Regions from separate parts of the Bacillus sp. UNCCL81 genome, predicted to be linked through region 1. Evidence: predicted binding sites of a transcription regulator. Region 1 holds the regulator's gene; the other holds the start of a gene.
The links. Region 1 encodes CtsR, which represses protease genes until heat stress. Its sites were predicted from a motif close to ATGGTCAATAAAGGTCAAACA; they were not measured.
Positions count from the first base shown of each region.

Region 1 (7,734 bases):
GCAGTCTAGAAATTTTCATCAACATACGATACCCTCTAGGCTCTACCATTTCCTCAAGATTTGTGTTATTCGGATAACCTAGTAATTTAATAATGGCATGATCCTCTAACAATTCTTCGTTTGCCAGTTCTTGGAGCTTTTGCAAAATACTTTTAGGATCTTGTTCCTTACTATAATGATAATCCTTTATTAAAAGTAATGCCTCCTCCTCAAGGTCCGAAATGATCTCAATTAACTGTAATTCAATCAGTCTTCCTTCATCACCAAGCTCAATTACATAATTATTAATTTCATTTTTAATTCGAAGAACCATTTCAACACTATGTAAAACATTTACAACTTCAAATAATGTCACTAGCTCTTCAAATTCTAAAATACTAAGTGAGGTAATTCCTTGATTCCATACAATTTTATATTTTTCAAGAGTCTGAATCGCCTGATTAGCTTTTGTTAAAATTACACCAATATCTCGCAGTGTATAGCGCAAATTACCTTTATATAAGGTAATAACATTACGTCTTTGCGAAATAGCAATTACTAAGTTTCCAGTCTGTCTTGATACTCGTTCTGCAGTTCGATGACGCATACCAGTTTCTTTTGTAAAGATTGATTGATCTGGTATCAATTGTGCATTTGCTAACAGGATTTTTGACCCTGTTTCATTTAAAATGAGCGCTCCATCCATTTTTGCTAATTCATATAAGCTAGCTGGAGAGAAAGGGTCATTAATATGAAAACCACCGTCGACCATTTCTTTTGTTTCATCATTAAAGCCAAGTACAATTAGTCCACCAGTCTGTGCTCTAAGTACATTATCAATGCCATCACGCAATGGTGTACCTGGAGCGATCATTTCTAAAACTGGCAACATTGATTTAGCTTTTTGTTTTTGATCCTCCATCTCTACCCTCCTAACACGTATTTTAATGCTTCATGTACTGTATTAATACCTATTATTTCCATTCCTTCGGGAAAACTCCATCCTCCAATATTTTTTGATGGAATTATTGCTCTTTTAAATCCAAGTTTAGCTGCTTCTTGTACTCTTTGCTCTATTCTAGATACCCTGCGAACTTCTCCTGTTAAACCGATCTCACCAATTACTACATCTGTTGGATTAGTAGGTTTATCTTGAAAGCTTGATGCTATACTTACCGCAACAGCTAAGTCTACAGCTGGCTCATCTAACTTCAGTCCTCCGGCAACCTTTAAATAAGCATCTTGATTTTGTAATAAAAGGCCCATTCTCTTTTCTAATACAGCCATAATTAACGATACTCTATTATGATCTATACCAGTTGCCATTCGTCTTGCATTTCCAAAGCTCGTTGGAGAGACAAGTGCTTGTAGTTCAACTAATACAGGTCTAGTACCTTCCATAGAAGCAACAACAGTTGAACCTGCTACTCCAAAAGGTCTCTCTTCTAAAAATATTTCCGATGGATTCAGTACTTCCACTAATCCTAACTCTTTCATCTCAAAAATACCAGTTTCATTAGTAGATCCAAAACGATTTTTAACTGCCCTTAATATTCGATATGTATGATGTCGTTCACCCTCAAAATATAATACTGCATCTACCATATGTTCCAGTAAACGTGGGCCTGCAATTGATCCTTCTTTTGTTACATGTCCTACTATAAAGATCGGGATCCCTTTAGTTTTCGCGAATTTCATTAATTCTGAAGTACACTCTCGTACTTGTGATACACTACCAGGAGCAGATGTTACTTCTTGTAAATAGATTGTTTGAATCGAATCAATTACAACAAAATCAGGAGCCATCTCATCCATATATCGAGCAATATGAGACAAATCTGTCTCGGATAAGACATATAAGTTTTGTGTAGCGACACCTAGTCGTTCTGCTCTTAATTTTATTTGCTTCTGAGATTCTTCACCTGAAACATATAAAACTTTATGGTCCTTTTTAGCCAATTGTGAGGAAACCTGTAATAGCATTGTCGACTTACCAATTCCCGGGTCACCACCAATTAATACTAATGAACCTAAAACGATACCTCCACCTAAAACCCGATTAAACTCATCAAATGAGGTTTCGATACGAGTTTCAGTGCCTATTTCAACTTCCATGATTGAAATTGGTTTCGTTCCTTCTACTGTAGCATTTGTATTAAATGTTAGCCTTCTTGAACTAGCAGGCTGTTCTATAAACTCAACCATTGTATTCCACTCGTTACATGCAGGACACTTTCCAATCCACTTAACCGATTCATATCCACAAGATTGACAAACGAATTTAGTTTTACTTTTTTTAGCCATATGTATAGTACCTCTTTTGTTACTATGATTTTCTATATTAATAGAGTATGTATTCTAAGTCTATCCTAACGCTTTTTTGATATAAGAAAAAGGGCTTCACGCCCTTTTTCACAAATTAGATAACTTTACAATTAATTTGTTCAATTATCCTTCATAAAAGGTATGAACTTTGTAATTGCTTATTGATTTACAGTTTCAGCCGCTGATCTAATCAAATATTCATTATCCTTTACATCAAGAATAACTTTTCGGCCTTTTTCAACATTACCTTTTAATAATTCTTCGGATAAACGATCCTCTACTTGTTTTTGAATTGCTCTTCTTAATGGACGAGCTCCGTATTCAGCATCGAATCCTTCATCTGAAATTTTATCAATTGCTGCATCTGATAATTCTAGTTCAATTTCTTGTTCTTTTAAACGCTTCGTTAAGCTATTAACCATTAAGTGAACAATTTCTTTAATATGTTTCTTCTCTAATGAATGGAAGACGATTGTTTCATCGATACGGTTTAGGAATTCAGGACGGAATGCTTTTTTCAGTTCCTCTAATACTTTTCCTTTCATATCTTTGTAATCTTTTTCTCCATCGTTAATATTGAATCCAACATATTTATTTGTTTTTAAAGCACTTGCTCCGACGTTTGATGTCATAATAACAAGTGTATTTCTAAAGTCAACTGTGCGACCTTTTGAATCGGTTAATCGACCGTCTTCTAATACTTGAAGTAGGATATTAAATACGTCTGGGTGAGCTTTCTCAATTTCATCTAATAGAATTACTGAGTAAGGTTTACGTCTAACTTTCTCAGTTAATTGACCACCTTCATCATAACCTACATATCCTGGAGGTGCTCCTACTAAACGAGATGTTGCGTGTTTTTCCATATACTCTGACATATCAATACGAATCATCGCATCTTCATCGCCGAAAATTGTTTCAGCTAATGCTCTAGCCAACTCTGTTTTACCTACCCCTGTAGGACCTAAGAAAATAAATGAACCAATTGGGCGTTTTGGATCTTTTAATCCAGCTCTTGCACGTCTTACAGCTTTAGAAACTGCTACTACTGCTTCTTCTTGACCAATTACTCGTTTATGAAGAACGCTTTCCATATTTAACAGTTTATCTGCCTCTGTTTGAGCAAGTTTTGTAACTGGAATATTCGTCCAAGATGATACAACATTCGCTATATCCTCTACAGTTACTTCGGAATTTTCTTTACCTTGTTTCTCTTTCCATTGACGTTTCGTATCTTCTAATTGTTCACGTAATCTTTGTTCTGAATCTCTTAATGATGCTGCTTTTTCAAATTCTTGACTTTGAACAGCTGCATCTTTCTCTTTACGAACTTCCTCTAATTTTAATTCTAATTCTTTTAAATTTGGCGGTGTTGTAAAGCTACGTAGTCGTACTTTAGAACCAGCCTCATCAATAACATCAATTGCTTTATCCGGTAAGAAACGGTCTGTAATGTATCGATCAGATAGTTTTACAGCTTCAATAATTGACTGATCAGAAATTGATACTCTATGATGTGCCTCATAACGGTCACGTAAGCCTTGAAGAATTTGAATTGACTCCTCTACACTCGGCTGATCAACTTGAATTGGTTGGAAACGACGCTCTAACGCAGCATCTTTTTCGATATATTTACGGTATTCATCAATTGTTGTTGCACCGATGCATTGTAGTTCACCACGTGCTAATGATGGCTTTAAGATGTTAGATGCATCAATTGCACCTTCCGCTCCACCTGCACCAATTAATGTATGAAGTTCATCAATGAAAAGAATAATATTACCAGCTTGACGAATTTCGTCCATTACTTTTTTCAGACGATCTTCAAATTCACCACGGTACTTAGTTCCAGCTACGACAGTACCCATATCAAGTGTCATAACTCGTTTATCTCTTAAAATTTCTGGTACTTCATTATTTACAATTTGTTGAGCTAAACCTTCTGCAATAGCTGTTTTACCAACACCAGGCTCACCAATTAATACTGGATTATTCTTAGTGCGTCGGCTTAACACTTCAATTACTCGCTGAATTTCTTTACCACGCCCGATTACAGGATCTAAGCGACCCTCTCTAGCTGATACTGTTAAATCACGAGCTAAGCTGTCTAATGTCGGTGTGTTTGCTTGATTAGCAGATCCATTTTGATGATTAGACGAGCTTTCATTACTGCCTAATAATTGAAGAACTTGTTGACGAGCTTTATTTAAGCTAACACCAAGATTATTTAATACTCTTGCTGCTACGCCTTCTCCTTCTCGAATTAATCCTAAAAGGATATGCTCTGTTCCTACATATGAATGACCTAATTTACGAGCCTCATCCATTGATAATTCAATCACTTTTTTAGCTCTAGGAGTGTAGTGTACAGTTTGAGCAACTCCTTGGCCACGTCCTATTAATGTTTCCACTTCTTGTTGTACTTTCTCTGGGCTTAATCCAAGTGCAAGTAATGCCTTAGCAGCAATCCCTTCTCCCTCTCGAACAAGTCCTAGTAAAATATGTTCTGTACCTATATTTGAGTGTCCAATTCGGATTGCCTCTTCTTGAGAAAGAGCTAATACTTTTTGAGCACGTTCTGTAAATCGACCAAACATCATAATTGGTTCCTCCCATATAATTAGTTATTTTTGTTAGATAGTCTTTCGCGTATTAGTGAAGCTCTTTTAATATCCCTTTCTTCGGGAGTAAGCTGATCACCGACATACTGTTGTAAGATACCTGGTTGGGTTAATATCATTAATTCATGTAAAAAGTTTTTAGATAACCCATCAATTAAACCTAGATCAATCCCTAATTGTACATCCGATAAACACTTAGCACTTTCCTTTGTTTCTATTATTCTTCCGTATTTCAATGTACCTAAAGAACGAAAGACTCGATCTTCTAAAAGAATTAAAGAAGTTCTTGCAAGTGCATCTCTTGCTGATTTCTCGTGTTTAATCAGTTGTTGAACAATTGTCGTTAAATCTTCTATTATTTCTTCTTCCGATTTCCCTAATGTTATTTGATTCGAAATCTGAAAGATATTACCTAATGCTTCGCTACCTTCACCATAAATTCCTCTTACTACTAAACCAAGTTGATTAATAGTAGGGATTAAACGGTTAAATTGTTTCGTGATGACTAGTGCTGGTAGATGCATCATCACTGAGGCCCTTAATCCGGTACCAACGTTAGTAGGACAACTAGTTAAATAACCAATTGTTTCATCAAAAGCATATTCAAGCTGACTCTCTATATAATTATCAATATGATTCGCTTGAGTAAGTGCCTCTCTAAGTTGTAAACCTGGAAATAGAGCTTGAATTCTTAAATGATCTTCTTCATTGATCATAATGCTAATTTGTTCATCCTGAGATAGTATACATGCTCCATGTACCGACTCTTGAACTAAATTAGGACTTATTAAGTGTTTTTCAATTAATACTCTTTTTTCTACTGGTTCTAACTTATTAATTTCAATATATTCAAAAGGTCCGTTTGGTAAAGCTGTACTACCTTCAAAATAATGTTTAACTAAATGACAAATTTCTTTAGCCTTGTCTTGACTAAGTAAAGTTGGATACAAATATGCACTGAAATTTCTAGCTAACCTAATACGACTACTTAAAACGATATCATCATCTGGGCCTTCTTGTTTCATCCATGGACTGATGGCCTCATTAATAATTCGATTAATAGACATGTAACTTACTCCACCTCCTTTTGAAGGGCTTGTAAATCTTTTTCAATTTCACGAATTTCATCCCGAATCTTAATTGCTTGCTCAAAATCTTCGTTATCAATAAAATTTTTCATTTGAGATTTCAAGTCTTGTAACTTCCTTTTCAAGGAGATTGCCCCATTAATCTTTTGAGGGATTTTCCCTGTATGCGATACATTACCGCTATGAATTCTTTTAACAATTGGTTTCATCTGATCCATAAATGTTTCATAACAAGTAGAACAACCTAACCGTCCAATTTTAGTAAACTTTTGAAAAGTCATCTTACATCTAGGACATTCAATTTGGGAATCTTGATGAAATTTATTTTTCTTCATTTCATAAATACCAGTATTACCTTTAAACAATCCAGCTAACAAATCATTTACAGAATAACCACCTATTTCAGAAAAAATATGTTTATTGTTCGATTCATTTGCGCATTTCTCACATAAGTGAATATCTGTTTTCTCACCATTAATAATTTTAGAATAGTGTAATGTTGCCGGACGTTCTTGACATTCTTGACAAATCATTATGGGCAACCTCCATATTCTATTTATACTTTAAGCTTCTTAGCATTGCCTTGAACATTCTTGCTCTTAACTCGTCTCTATAAGGTAAATTAACCATTATTACTGAACGATCTAATACACTTAACATCATTTTTGCTTCTCGCCCAGTAATTACATTTTTTTCAAGTAGTAGACGAATATAGTCCTCTGAGCTAGACTGTGCAATATTATTAGTAAAGCTACTTAATATTTGATCTATCACGCTCGCTTTATCATGAAATTGTACTTTAATAATTCGAATATACCCGCCGCCGCCGCGTTTACTTTCTACTACATATCCTCTTTCTAATGTGAATCTAGTATTTATTACATAATTTATTTGAGAAGGTACACAATCAAATTTATTCGCTATTTCACTTCTTTTTATCTCGACATAATCTTTATCGGATATGTCAAAGTAGTGCATTAGATATTGTTCAATAATATCTGATATATTCTTCATCTATTTACCACCTTTACTGACTTTGACTATCTTTGACTATTATTATATTCCTTTCATGAAAAATTTCAACTATTATCTCTTTACCATTTTTTCCAAACGATACAGCTCTTAATCTTTTTTATACATTAAGAATTGTATAAATTGGTAGCCTAGAAGAAAAATTGACGTATTTTTCAATATTGGATATTAAATATAAGTGCTATATCCTCTCTGTCATTACCTAAAGGCTCGCCAATTGGCGATTTTTCTTTATCAGTATATATATATATATGTTATACAATTCTTTTAAGAAGCTTTTTTTCCTTTTTACTTTTATTAAAAAAATTATTATTTTGATCAATCTCGTTTGATCATTTGAGCATTTTTAGATAACAAAAAAAACATCAGCCTAATTGCTGATGTTTTTGGTTACCAGGCGACGTTCTACTCTCACAGGGGGAAACCCCCAACTACCATCGACGCTGAAGAGCTTAACTGCCGTGTTCGGTATGGGAACGGGTGTGACCTCTTCGCAATAATCACCTGATTTGTATTGAGTTGTACTTCGTACCCTCAAAACTAGATAATGTCATTATCAAACTTGTTAGTTAAGTCCTCGACCGATTAGTATCAGTCAGCTCCACGTGTCACCACGCTTCCACCTCTGACCTATCAACCTGATCGTCTCTCAGGGGTCTTACTAGCTTAACGCTATGGGAAATCTCATC
Region 1 covers NZ_FOMF01000020.1:11-7,744, reverse strand. The annotation lists gene disA (DNA integrity scanning diadenylate cyclase DisA) at 1-901, opposite strand, end outside; gene radA (DNA repair protein RadA) at 904-2,283, opposite strand; gene clpC (ATP-dependent protease ATP-binding subunit ClpC) at 2,463-4,904, opposite strand; gene mcsB (protein-arginine kinase McsB) at 4,925-5,992, opposite strand; gene mcsA (protein-arginine kinase activator protein McsA) at 5,998-6,546, opposite strand; gene BM319_RS23255 (CtsR family transcriptional regulator) at 6,566-7,027, opposite strand; rRNA gene rrf (5S ribosomal RNA) at 7,438-7,553, opposite strand; partial or broken rRNA gene BM319_RS23245 (23S ribosomal RNA) at 7,611-7,734, opposite strand, start outside.

Region 2 (7,734 bases), on a different contig from region 1:
ACTTTGAATAAGTGAAGTTTGTGAATGATGAGCTCGCTTAAGTTCCGCATTCGCTTCGTTTACTTTACTACGGGCTTCCTCGAACTTACCATCACGAGCTTTATACATTGCTTCCATTAATAAACTCTTAGCATTACCGGAATGTAATATAAGTTGAAATGCAATTTGTTCATTATTTGTGTCGGTAGGCATTTTCACTCTTCTCCTTCACATTCTTTATACATTTAATGAATTACTACTTGTTGTTGTTTCTGTCGACTTTCTAGCTTCCATTCTTTCTGCTACTACAACGAACGGTAAGTAAATAACGATTGAAATTACTACGTTAACAAGCGATAAAACTGCACCGCTCCAGTGACCACCAGTTGCTAAATAGCCACCTATAACTGGTGGAGTTACCCAAGGGATTGTAGAAACAACCGGGAAAACAATATGTGATTGAACAGCTAAATAAGAAATAATGGTTAAAACAATTGGAGTACAGATAAACGGTATTAACCATACTGGGTTTAACACGATTGGTAAACCGAAAATAATTGGTTCATTAATATTAAATAATCCTGGAGGTGTTCCTAAAGCAATCATCTGTTTATGACGTTTACGGTTAACTAAGAACATTGCAATAAGTAAACCGATTGTAGTACCTGATCCACCCATATATACAAATGCGTCTAAGAATGGACCTGCTAAGACAGAATACTTATCTAAATCAGTCACACCTTTTGCATATAAATCGATGTTATGGTTTCCTAGAGTTGTTAATAAAGGAGTTGTAATCCCTCCTAAAATATTTGGACCATGTAATCCAAGCGCCCAGAAAAAATGTACAAAAAATGCAATTGCAACTGCAAATCCTAATGAATCTGCTGCATCAGTTAATGGTTTTACAAGAACTGAATTTAACCAATCATTAAAGAATACGCCATTCGAAATGTATAATCTGAACAATAAACCAATTAATGCAACGATAAAGATTGTTAACATACCTGGTAATAACTTTGCAAATGCTTTCGATACTGCTGGTGGAACGCCATCTGGTAATTTAATAACTAATTGTTTCACTCTAGCTAATCGTACAAAAATTTCAGTCGCAATAATCGCAACGATAATTCCTGTAAATAAAGCCGTTGAGTTTAATGAATTCCAACTAATAAATCCCCAAGTTCCACCTGTAGCTGTCTTACCACCATTTAATGTAACTGATACCGCAGCTAATGATTGTGGAACTAGTACGAAGTAACACGCTAATGCAACCAGCATTGCTTCAAAACCTTCATCACCATAAGAACGAGCTAATCTATGCGCGATCCCTACTACAGCAAATACTGTCATAAATGCAAATGTTCCCCACCAAATATCACTGCCTAGTGTTTTCCAGTTTGCACCAAAGACTGTTACCATCATTTTGTCGTAGCCGTGGATTGCGCCACCTAAATTATTAATAAGTACAGCAAAAGCTCCAATCATCGTAATGGCAATCATGCCAATTAACGCATCACGAATCGCTAACAAATGACGTTGATTACCAAACTTCGCTGCAGCAGGCATTATATACTTTTCAGCAAAACGCATCATTCAAATACACCTTCTTTTCTCTCTAGATTTTTAATTCCCCGTTTTACTTTTTCAAATTTAAAGCCATTTCCAGTACAGCTTCACCATTCATCAATCCATAGTGCACTGGATTAATTGTATCTACTGGTATCCCTTTAGGTTCAGCTAATTTTTTCATTTCTGAGACTAAATAACGAACCTGTGGACCAAGTAGTAATACATCCGCTTTAGCTAAATTTTCTTTCGCCTCATCACCAGCAACAGCCCATATTGTTGCTTGAATACCTTTCGCCTTAGCTGCTTGTTCCATTTTTGTAACTAGTAGACTAGTCGACATTCCCGCAGAACATACCAATAAGATCTTCATCCTACACCTCCTCAATTATTCTTGTCGATGAAACGCTTACATTTTTACAAATAATGACAAAAGAATTACGCGTTACAAGGACAAGTTGTGTAATCAATTTAAATATTGCAAATTCCGTGCCAATATTCCGAAAAATCTATCTATTTAAAAATACAACAAAAAAACCCTGATAAATCAAGGTTTTCAAAACGTAACATTTATTTAAAATATTAGTGTTTTATAAGTGTGTAGGCACAATTGATACTGTGTTTGCAATTACACAATAGTGTGTTAAGAAATTCCCAAAATAGGATATCTCCTAGCCGAAGTGTGTCATTCGACAACACATTAAGATTATTCTTCAACTGTTAAATGAGTTTTACAAAATTCAAATACTTCTTTTTCCTCATCTTCTTCCAAATCAAAATCTAAATACTGATTTGACTCAGCTTCATATAAGTCATATTTAATTAATTTCGACTCCTCACCATTTACTCCAAAAAGTACTTTTATATATATACCTTTTTCATTAAATAATTCATCATCCTCTGGTACATTGATATAAAGAATAAACTCATATCGATCACCTTCAATGATACCAAATGGATCTTTTATTTCTTCTACAGTGTATTCTGCAATCGTTAACACAAAAACATTCCCTTCAATTTTAATATGTACTATTATACACAAAGGAATGGACAAAAAGAAAGACGCCTGCCGCAGCAGACGTCTTGATGCGTTTGAGGCGAGAGACCGGGCGGCCACATCCGCGCGTTTAGCTTGCGCATATCTCTCGTCTTACTCAAATTAGCTCATCGCAAAGAGTAATATATCATATATTTAGGAAAAAGGATAGAGGAAATAAATAGAAGCAGGAAAAAGAACCGAATAATTTTTATAAATACAAAGTCACTCAGCTCTTTTTTTAGTAAATTTAAGATGATAATAAACATTCTCTAATTTAAATACAGAATTTAATGATTTTTAGGTCGATGCAGTATTTTTTCTTTTTAGAAGTTGAATACAGTTTATAAGTTTCTTTAAATTTTAATTCTCTTTCTATTTCATCTTTATTGATTTGTGCCATTTCTTCAAGAAACCAAGAATTCATATCCATTTGAATAACCTCCCTTTATATACTTTTAATATATGACTTAAAGTACCGGGAACCCATTCTTCATTGGATGGAGTTTTAATACATCTTTAGTTGTAAGGTAAAGGTAGGATTTAAGGCTGAGATTCAGGGTTTAAAGGAGGAAAAATAAAAACCGAACGATAATATCTGATAATTAACAGATTTTATCGCTCGGTTTATTCTTTTAGCGCGCTCGACAGGATTCGAACCTGCGACACACGGTACCGGAAACCGATGCTCTATCCACTGAGCTACGAACGCATTATATAATATCTAATTAAAATAAGTATAGTGTATCTGTCGCCCCAATCTCAGCAGGTAGTTGCAAGGAGCAGCTCGATTGGTGCGCTGCAGTTTCGCTTTGTAGCTTATTCGGACGTGCTCTATCCACTGAGCTACGAACGCATTATATAATATCTAATTAAAATAAGTATAGTGTATCTGTCGCCCCAATCTCAGTAAGTTTATGCAAGGAGTGGCTCGATTGGTGCGCTGATGTTTTGCTATGTAGCTTATTCGGACGTGCTCTATCCAACTGAGCTACGAACGCATTTTAATATATGGTTAAAATAAGTATTTCGTATTGTCGCCCCAATCTCAGTAAGTTTATGCAAGTAGCGGCTCGATTGGTGCGCTGATGTTTCGCTTTGTAGCTTATTCGTAAGTTTATAAGAAAATCTTATGTTTTATTATATCGTTAGAATGTTCTGACCGCAATAATTTAGGTTTCTTTTTGAGTAGGAAAAAGAAGAAGATACACTTTGGAATGGTTTGTGTGCATTTTCTTTTATAAATTTAGTTTTGATGGCTTGTAAAAGCGTTAAAAACTCATCGTCTTCTATATACAGGCGACGCGATGAATTTATATTTAATATACCAACAAAAATATAGAAATTGTTTATTAAGAAGTTAAAAATATTTAGAGCAAATTTTAGATAAATAATTTCAAATGATTAGTTTATAAGTTCATGGTCGATCTTAATTGAAATACAAACTGATTAATAAACTGTTATTTTACGCTAAGTAAAGGATATTAAATTAGCCTTTTATCGTAAGCTTTTTTAATAAGCAACTTGATTGGAACGGAGGGGTGCTCGACTCCTATGGGATATGCGGGAAGCCTGAGACCCCACAGGAACGAACGTGACGAGGAGGCTCAGGTCTCGCCCCATGGAAAGCGAGCACACTGTAGTGGAAATCAACATCACTAAACTCCCTTTACGAAAATTTGGTAGTTTAACAAGGCTCTATATTTCAAACAAGAATATGCTCCAATCATTTTGTTACTAGTTTTTTAACTTATCAAAAGAAAAACTACATAAAGTTACGTTTAATAATAGGAAAAGTCGTTAATGATGTTGAAGTATTAGATAAATAAATATGTTATAAAAGGTCAAGAATTTTAAGTTTGAATAATACATTAAATATAGCATCTGTTTTATTTGACCTTTTCTGACCTTAAAGGTATTATTGTATTAATCATTAATTTGTTTTAAACAAGGAGGAGAAAAAATGAATTTAATTCCTACAGTTATTGAACAAACAAGTCGTGGTGAGCGTGCGTATGATATATACTCTCGTCTATTAAAAGACCGCATCATCATGTTAGGTAGCGCAATCGATGATAACGTAGCTAACTCAATTGTTTCACAACTTTTATTTTTAGCAGCAGAAGATCCAGATAAGGATATTTCATTATACATAAATAGTCCAGGAGGAAGTATTACTGCTGGTATGGCTATCTATGATACGATGAACTTTATTAAGCCTCAAGTATCTACAATTTGTATTGGTATGGCGGCTTCAATGGGTGCGTTCTTATTATCTGCTGGGGAAAAAGGAAAGAGATATGCTCTTCCAAATGCAGAAGTTATGATTCACCAACCATTAGGTGGTGCTCAAGGTCAAGCTACTGAAATCGAAATTGCAGCTAAGCGAATCTTGTTCTTACGTGATAAATTAAACAAAATTCTTGCAGATCGTACTGGTCAACCATTAGATACAATCGAGCGTGATACAGAGCGCGATAACTTTATGACTGCAGACCGTGCATTAGAATACGGATTAATTGATAAAGTAATTTCTAATACTGCAGCTATTAAATAGTAAGAATAAACTAGCCGAAATTTTTCGGCTAGTTTTTTTGTAAAAAAAATTGGACATCCAACTTGTGAATGTCCAATTACATTAAATTTCTTCTCCGATAAAGTCCATTACGGCTTCCATTGCTTCAACTTCATCGTCACCAGTAACAGTAATTACGATTTCTTCTCCATGGGGTACAGCAAGGCTCATAACACCCATGATACTCTTTACGTTTACTTGTTTACCTTTGTAAGCTAATAATACTTCTGAACGAAATCTCGTAGCAACTTGAACAAATTGTGCTGCTGGACGAGCCTGTATTCCAGTTTCTAATAGTACTCTCCCTTTTTTCTCAATCATTTTTTTCTTCCCTCTTAACTTTTATTTTATTTTTATTGGTTCTCCCGCTCTTAGTTTATCAGCTATTTCATCTATTTTACGTAGGCGATGATTGATTCCTGATTTACTAATTGCTCCGCTAGATACCATTTCACCTAACTCTTTTAATGTAACATCCTCATACGCTACTCGAAGTTCTGCAATTTCACGTAGCTTTGGCGGTAATATATCTAAACCAACTGAGTTTTGGATATAACGTATATTTTCAATTTGCCTGAAGGCTGCACTGATCGTTTTATTTAAGTTCGCAGTTTCACAATTTACTAGACGATTAACACTGTTTCTCATATCTCTTACAATTCGGATATCTTCAAACCTTAATAAAGCTGAATGTGCACCAACAACGTTTAAAAACTCAGTAATTTTTTCTGCTTCTTTTAAGTACGTAATATAACCTTTACGTCTCTCCAGTGTTTTAGCATTTAATCCGAACTCATTCATTAGACGACAAATTTCTTCCGTATGCTCTTTATATAGTGAAAAAATTTCTAAATGATATGAAGATGTCTCTGGATTATTTACCGAACCACCAGCTAGAAAAGCACCTCTTAAATAGGAGCGTTTACAACATTTCTTCGTAATTAGCTCTTTCGCTATTTCATTCGTAAAGGTAAATCCTTCACCAGTTATATAAAGATCATTTAAAATATGTTTCGCTTCTTCTTTTATTCGAACAATATATACATTGTTCTTTTTAAGACGCATTTTTTTACGAACGAGCAATTCAACGTCCACATCATAAACACGTTTAATTAATACATATATTCTTCTCGCAATTGCTGCATTTTCAGTAACTACATCTACTATAAATTGGCGATTCGCAATTGATAATGAACCATTCATTCGAATTAAAGAGGATAGCTCAGATTTTGAACAACAATCTTTGATCTCAATCGTTGTTAATTCTTTTTTCGTTTCTGATGCAAAGGACATTTGAATCACCCCCTCCTTCTAGCTCTAAATATTTTTTCATTATTCTTTTATTTTTGTCGGGATTAGATCACATAAAATTTCTGCTAACTTTACTGTATCATGCCTAATCACATTATCATCATATTTAACGATCGACTTATGAACAATTTCTAGATTTAAAGATTCAAGCTCATTTATATCTAGTTTTACTTGTTGAGCATGTTCTTCCTTATAAAGTTCTAAAATATTTTTAGGCATCGTGCCTTCATTTACGATAATTGTATCGATAAAACTTGAGTCTAAATGCTGGTACAGAGCCCTTACATGATCACTAGCTGTATAATGTAAAGTTTCACCCGCTTGAGTCATCACATTACATACATATACTTTTCTAGCTTTTGAATTTACAACAGCCTTCCCAATTTTAGTAACTAATAGATTAGGAAGGATACTCGTATATAAACTACCTGGTCCAATTACGATTAAGTCAGCACGATTAATTTCATCAAGCGCCTCTTTTAAAGGTTCAACATTTCCTGGTGCTAAAAATACTCTTTTAATCTTTTTACCAGAATAAGGAATTTTCGACTCACCTGAAACAATTGTCCCATCTTCTAATTCAGCTTTTAATACGACACTTTGATTAGCTGCTGGTATAACTTTCCCTCTAACATTTAATACCCTTCGCATTTCAATGATTGCACGGTAAAAATCACCTGTAATCGCAGTCATTGCGCTTAGCATTAAATTACCAAGAGAATGCCCAGAAAGGTCTCCAGATGTTGCAAATCGATGTTGGAATAATTCTTCCAACATCGGTTCCACATCTGATAACGCAGCAAGTACATTTCGTACATCACCAGGTGGTGGAATTTTTAACTCGTCACGTAATCGTCCAGAGCTACCACCATCATCTGCGACTGTTACAATTGCGGTAATATCAACGGGATGTTTTTTCAATCCACGTACTAAAACAGATAGTCCCGTTCCGCCTCCAATTATTACTATTTTTGAACGTTGACTAACCATTACTTATGACTCCTTTTTTCAACGTCCCGATGACTAACATTCGTATCATATTGATCCTTATAGTAGTTAGCTAAATACTCTGCTAAAGTAACAGAGCGATGCTGTCCACCCGTACATCCGATCGCAATGATTAGTTGTCGTTTACCTTCTCTTTTATATTGAGGTAACATAAAACTAATTAAATCAATTAATTTCAGCATAAATTCCGTTGTCTCATTAAATTTAAGAACGTAAGAGGAAACTTCCTCATCTAAGCCAGTTAAGGGACGCATTG
Region 2 covers NZ_FOMF01000006.1:194,471-202,204, reverse strand. The annotation lists gene BM319_RS14825 (PTS lactose/cellobiose transporter subunit IIA) at 1-192, opposite strand, end outside; gene BM319_RS14820 (PTS sugar transporter subunit IIC) at 217-1,575, opposite strand; gene BM319_RS14815 (PTS sugar transporter subunit IIB) at 1,619-1,921, opposite strand; gene BM319_RS14810 (DUF6509 family protein) at 2,255-2,548, opposite strand; gene BM319_RS24760 (hypothetical protein) at 2,862-3,017, opposite strand; tRNA gene BM319_RS14805 (tRNA-Arg) at 3,224-3,296, opposite strand; gene clpP (ATP-dependent Clp endopeptidase proteolytic subunit ClpP) at 4,548-5,141, shown strand; gene BM319_RS14795 (HPr family phosphocarrier protein) at 5,223-5,480, opposite strand; gene whiA (DNA-binding protein WhiA) at 5,502-6,452, opposite strand; gene mgfK (gluconeogenesis morphogenetic factor MgfK) at 6,492-7,460, opposite strand; gene rapZ (RNase adapter RapZ) at 7,460-7,734, opposite strand, start outside.
Region 2: clpP (ATP-dependent Clp endopeptidase proteolytic subunit ClpP) is a predicted target of CtsR. The motif match lies at 4,475-4,495, and genes of this name have one in related genera.